One region of the Exiguobacterium sp. K1 genome, then DNA from elsewhere that is predicted to be linked to it. Evidence: predicted binding sites of a transcription regulator. Region 1 holds the regulator's gene; the other holds the start of a gene.
What was found. Region 1 encodes LexA, which represses DNA repair genes until DNA is damaged. Its sites were predicted from a motif close to CGAACATATGTTCG; they were not measured.

Region 1 (3,139 bases):
CCAGACGAGAGCATGATAAACCGGTTTGCCGGTTTCTTTATTCCAAACGACTGTTGTCTCACGTTGGTTCGTAATTCCGATACTTGCGATTTGGCTTGGTTTGATATCGGCCGTTCCGAGCGCATCCGCCATAACGGCGAGGATAGAGCCCCAGATTTCATTGGCATCATGTTCGACCCAGCCCGGTTGCGGGAAGTATTGTTTGAATTCGCGTTGCGCCGAGTTCACGATTTGTCCATCATGGTCAAAAATGATGGCACGCGAGCTTGTTGTTCCTTGGTCGAGTGCTAAGATGTACTTGTTTTCCATGCTGAAATCCCCCTTGAGATGTAGGTGTCAAACAAAATCAGTTTTGCAGCAGTTGATACAGCAAGACGGCTACTCCACCACCGATGATTGGACCAACGATTGGAATCCACGAGTAACTCCAGTCAGATGAACCTTTTCCTTTAATCGGTAAGATAGCGTGTGCAATCCGCGGACCAAGGTCACGGGCCGGGTTGATGGCATACCCTGTTGTACCACCGAGCGAGAGACCGATGACGACGACAAGAAGACCGACGATGAATGGTTTCAGTCCGTCACCAAATGTTGTCAGACCAAACGACAGGATTCCGAATACCAGGACAAACGTCCCGATGATCTCTGAAATCAGATTTGACGGTGTATGGCGAATCGCCGGACCTGTTGCGAATACACCCAGTTTTGCTGCTTGATCATCAGTCGCTTCAAAGTGTTTCATATAATGAAGCCAAACGAGTACTGCACCGATGAATGCTCCGATTAATTGACCGGCGATATAGACAGGTACGTCTGCCCACGGTAAATCGGAATTCATGGCAAGCGCCAATGTCAATGCAGGATTGAGATGCGCACCACTCGAGGCAGCAATGTATGCTCCCGTCATAACGGCGAGACCCCAAGCGAATGTAATGACGATCCAACCGCCGTTCTCAGATTTTGTCTTTCTCAAGACAACCCCTGCAACGACTCCGTCCCCGAGCAAAATCAGAATCATTGTTCCGATCAGCTCACTTGTAAAGTTACTCATGCAAAAACCCTCCCTTTGGATTAAAGCAAATAATGGCCTTTCCATTTAAACCTACATCTAATTGAGAACGTTTTCAATACAAATACTTCAAAACTTCAAATTAAAATTTCCTTAATTTATGTTTAAAAAAATGAAAAATGGATAATAAAAAAATCCTTTGTTCATTTTTCAATGAACGAAGGATTTTCAACGACGCTTTTTCCGCTTCTTTTTGGTGCGGAAGAAGCTGCTGGAATGATCGAGAACGATATGTATCGTACTGGCGACCATGACGCCGATGACAAAAGCGGGCATGGCTGCAAACCAGGAATCCACCGTGCTTGATTCGACAAGTTTCAGATACAGCGCCAAAAACAGAAGTGGAATCACGAAAGCGGCGCTGTACAACAGGCGGATCAGGTCACCGATGATCAATCCGTGTGACCAGATGGACCGGTGGGGCATGATTTTGACATAGGGCATCCAAAGGACACGCAAAGGACCATGCCGATAGTAAGGTTCAGACTTCAAATCGAGATCTGGTGAAAGCCAAAGGGTGCCGACGGCGATGCCGACAGCAGTTGGAAGCCAATCCGTCTGCTGCGTTGCGACCGAATACGCAACGTAGCCGGTTAGAGCGACGGTATTGACTGTATCATGTACATTTCCAGAAGGCATGAAAAAAGACCAGCTGCGCTGGTCCCTCGCTTAGTGGATCGTCCGATATACGCCGATGACCTTGCCAAGAATCGAGACGTTATCGAAATACATCGGGTCCATCGAATCATTTTCTGGTTGGAGACGTACTTGTTGATCTTCTAAGAAGAACCGTTTAACTGTCGCTTCGCTATCTTCGGTCATAGCCACGACGATTTCACCATTCTCTGCTGTGTTCTGCTGACGAACGATGACCCGGTCACCGTCTAGAATACCTGCATTGATCATGGACTCACCGTCAATCGTCAACATGAAGACATTTTCGTTCCCGACGTAATGTGCAGGGAGAGGGAAATGTTCTTCGATATTTTCAATGGCTGTGATAGGGAAACCGGCCGTTACTTTCCCAATGACAGGAATGTGTACGATAGCTTCATGATCTTCTTCAGGTTTATCAAGCAATATCTCAATCGCACGTGGTTTTGTTGGGTCACGGCGAATCAGTCCGCGTTTTTCTAGACGATCCAAATGACCGTGTACCGTTGAGCTTGAAGCAAGACCAACAGCTTCACCGATTTCACGAACTGAAGGTGGATACCCTTTCAGTTTCACTTGAGCAACGATGTAGTCAAGGATTTCTTGTTGTCGTTTCGACATTTTCCGCATATGAATTGCCACCTCTTTCCGGATTGGTTTTTGAAGGTTATAGGAATACATGTTTCTAAAATCACTATAACATAGAACAAATGAGCGTACAAACAATTGTTCGACATTTTATATTGACCGAACACTGGTTCCTGGTTTAAGATGAGTTATGCGAACAATTGTTCCGCGAACGTTTATTCTAAAACATTTTAATTTGGAGGGATTCATCATGATGCATTCAATCCGTACCCATGCCTTTTCCATTGTTTTTTATACGCTCAGCTTTGCCTTCATTCTTTTTCTCTTAACACCTCGCCCGGATGAAAAGGTCGAACAGCTGTTAACGACTTCCGTTACAGTAGACCAGAACGCGACCGTCGAACAGGTGGCGGAAGTATACAACGACGGTTCAATGACGGACCAAGAATATGTCGAATGGTTGATTGAGAATAATGAATTAAAGACGACACATGTCATTTCGAAAAACAAAATCGTTGTACCAATCGCGCAACAATGACAAACTGTAAAAGTTGTCAATGAACGAACAGGGGTGTGAAGTACGATGAAAGTAGTAATCTACTGTCGCGTCTCGACGGAAAAAGAAGCACAGGATAGCTCGCTTGAGCGGCAAAGATCAGAACTGTCGGGACTCGCTGCAACAAAAGGATTTGAAGTCGTGGATATCATCACGGAAAAAGAAAGTGGTTACGACGTTGACAGGGAAGGGATGTTATCCGTTCTTGATTACGTCACACGTCAAGCGGTGGACGCCGTTCTTGTGACGGATGATACGCGGATCGGACGCGG
Region 2 (3,139 bases), on a different contig from region 1:
CTTTCGGATCAGCGAACGACAGGTCCGTGACAAGGAAAGCTTTACGAAACGGCAGTCGTTCCGGAATTTGACGACACGGGTCCATTATCCGGGAACACATCAATTAACGATTTTAATCAACGGAGAAGCTTACGTAACGGCTCCATTCGACGTGACAGAGGAGGAAATAAAATGAACGGTCGCCATCCTGACTTTACGACATCCCGCTTATCTGTCGAGGCAACCGATACGGCGGACGGCTGTATTTGGACACTGCAGAAACGGGACACGCAACAACAGCTTGCAACGATTGAGTTAACCGATCAGCACCTCAGCTATGACGCAATTGATCCGTCCGACCGTGACGCCTACATCGGAGAAGCCTTGACCGTCATCCTTGCGTATCTCGCGCGGACGTTGCTGTTGCCATTCGTGACAGGAGAGGGTGGAGAAGCAGAGATTTGGCTTGAGAATGAATTTTATAAGGACGGTCCGGTCTTTCGTCGTGACTTGACACATTGAATGAAAAAAAGAATCGTCTCATCAGAAAAGCTGCTTCTGATGAGACGATTTTTTGCATCCGGATCATGGTTCTGAAATGCCGTTTGCGAGTAATAACATAAAGGTGATGACCGATAGTGACAGCAAAAAGGCGGTGTTCGCCAACATACTGAACCATTTGACGTAGTTATTTGTCGACCGGAGACCCATTACCAGCGAAACGATATAGCCGAGTCCGACCAACACGTTGAGACCGATCGGCACCCACAGGCTCAGGTTCGGAAAAAATTGTCCGCTCAGCAAGTAGGAAGTCAGCATATTGAACAGAAGCAAACCAAGCGTCAGGAAAACCGGCAAATATGTCTGCTTGGATTGATTCATCGTTCGACCAGATTCGTCGACCAATTAAAGTGTCGGCAAATCGTTTCGGCACTTTCGCCGGCCGAACGTCCCTCGGTATCGAGCCGTAAGTAGTTCGGATACGGCAACTCACCCGGAAGTGAATGCGTCCGGTAGTGTTCGGCGGTTTCAAGCAGGTTGGCTTCCGACGCGGCAATGTCCCGTTTCGTAAACTTATGTAGTAAGCGGTTTTCCGTCTGATTCCGGGCAAGACGGGTCGACAGGGCAGCTTCGAGTTCAATGATGAAGACCTCGGCACCGGCTTCTTCGAACAGCTGAACGGTCTCCTCGATAAATTCGAGACCTCCACCTTCGACACCGAACAGGCATAAAAACGTAAAGACGACCCCCTCGAGATCACTGACGGCCATCTCTTTGAACATCTCCCGCCGGATCAAGTCCTTCAGCTTATGGTGCGCCGGTTTCGTAAAGTCAAAGTACGGATGCAGCAGGTCAATCGTCTGGTGGTTATGGAATAATTTCATTCCTGTTTTTTGCTCGAGTTCCTGACCAATCGTCATTTTGCCGACGGCTTGCGGACCAAGTAACATGACAAACTTCATCCCTGACACCTCTTCCTTTTTTTGTTAATACTAGCATAGAAAAACAGAGTGTTCACATTAGAACGTTTGTTCGTGAAATGATATAATGACAGTAAGAAATGCTGCTGTTTTTTTCGACCGAATGGAGGTCATTGATCATATGGAACACTGGAAGATGATTAAAGGATATGAAGGGATGTATCAAGTGTCAACAGCGGGCAACGTCCGCTCGCTTGACCGGACAATCGAGACGAACCGGGGAGTTAAACAACGACGGAAAGGCGTCGTCTTACGGCCGCGGATCAATCAGGAAGGCTACCGGAAAGTGACGTTATACAAACAAGGACGGGGCGAACGATATTATGTCGGAGAACTTGTCGCGAAAACATTTATTGATGGCGAAGCGGTACAAGAGCGGGTGATCCGGGCAGATGGAAACTGCTTGAACGACAACATCGACAATTTGACCGTTAAACCGTCGACGAACCAGGCATATGCGTCATTACTTGATGAATTCGAATCATTGCTCAGTCAACACATCGAATTATCGCCCCGACAGATTCGGGCAATCCGCTACCGTTACCAAACAGGACAGTCAATCCGACGCTTGGCACTGACGTATCAGGTGACGGAAAATCGGATCCGCAATATTATCGACAAAAAGGAAGCGCAGTATGTCATCTGAATCCGAAACAAATATCAAAAAAGGCGGACCCGAATCAATCGAGTCTGCCTTCTACTTTATCAAAAATTAGGCGAGAATACGCCCACTTCTAAACGAAGTGAAAGTGGGAGATGAATCGCCAACCTCCCTTTCGGGTATATTTCTTTTAAGGGAGGTGAAAAATGGTGTTGAAGCACAAAGCCTACAAATTCAGAATCTATCCCACGAAAGAGCAGGAAATCCTGATCGCGAAGACGATCGGGTGCTCGCGCTTCGTCTTCAACCACTTCCTGGCGAAGTGGGAGAAATTATACAAGACCACTGGGAAAGGACTGTCCTACGGTTCTTGTTCCAAAGAGCTTCCTTTGTTGAAGCAGGAGTTTGACTGGTTGAAGGAAGTCGATAGCACATCTGTTCAGATCAGCGTCAAACATGTTGCCGATGCGTTTGACCGCTTCTTCAAGAAGCAGAACGAACGTCCTCGATTCAAGTCGAAGCGTAATCCCGTCCAGTCGTTCAAGACCAACATCCAAGGCGAAAATCAGCTTCCTGAAGTGTCAATCGTCGGAAACAAGCTCAAACTTCCAAAGCTGAAATGGGTACGTTTCGCCCATTCAAAACAGATCACAGGTCGTATCTTGAACGCCACGATCCGACGTAACGCTTCAGGGAAATACTTCGTCTCCCTGCTCGTCGAGCAGGAGATTCACGAACTGCCGAAGACCGGTTCATCCGTCGGCGTCGACGTCGGACTCAAGAACTTCGCCATCCTGTCGGACGGCACGGTGTACCAAAACGACCGTTACTTCCGTTCGCTTGAGAAGAAGTTGGCGCGCGAACAACGTAAGCTCTCCCGCCGTCAACGCATCGCCCTGACCAAGAAAGTGAAGCTTTCCGAGGCGAGGAACTATCAGAAGCAGAAGCGTAAGGTTGCCCGTATCCACGAGAAGATCGTCAACAAGCGCACTGACTTCCTGCACAAGGTATCGACCGAGATCGTCAAAAACCACGACGTCATCGGCATCGAGACTTTGCAGGTGAAAAACATGCAGAA

Region 2: N7U64_RS12975 (NUMOD4 domain-containing protein) is a predicted target of LexA. The motif match lies at 1,502-1,515, and genes of this name have one in related genera.

The regions. Positions count from the first base shown of each region.
Region 1 is NZ_JAOTIT010000007.1:156,517-159,655, reverse strand. Features, by position in the region: gene glpK (glycerol kinase GlpK) at 1-309, opposite strand, end outside; gene N7U64_RS13915 (MIP/aquaporin family protein) at 347-1,051, opposite strand; gene N7U64_RS13910 (metal-binding protein) at 1,238-1,708, opposite strand; gene lexA (transcriptional repressor LexA) at 1,739-2,353, opposite strand; gene N7U64_RS13900 (hypothetical protein) at 2,562-2,849, shown strand; gene N7U64_RS13895 (recombinase family protein) at 2,895-3,139, shown strand, end outside.
Region 2 is NZ_JAOTIT010000006.1:154,819-157,957, forward strand. Features, by position in the region: gene N7U64_RS12955 (DNA alkylation repair protein) at 1-175, shown strand, start outside; gene N7U64_RS12960 (hypothetical protein) at 172-501, shown strand; gene N7U64_RS12965 (hypothetical protein) at 565-861, opposite strand; gene N7U64_RS12970 (shikimate kinase) at 858-1,442, opposite strand; gene N7U64_RS12975 (NUMOD4 domain-containing protein) at 1,582-2,106, shown strand; gene tnpB (IS200/IS605 family element RNA-guided endonuclease TnpB) at 2,271-3,139, shown strand, end outside.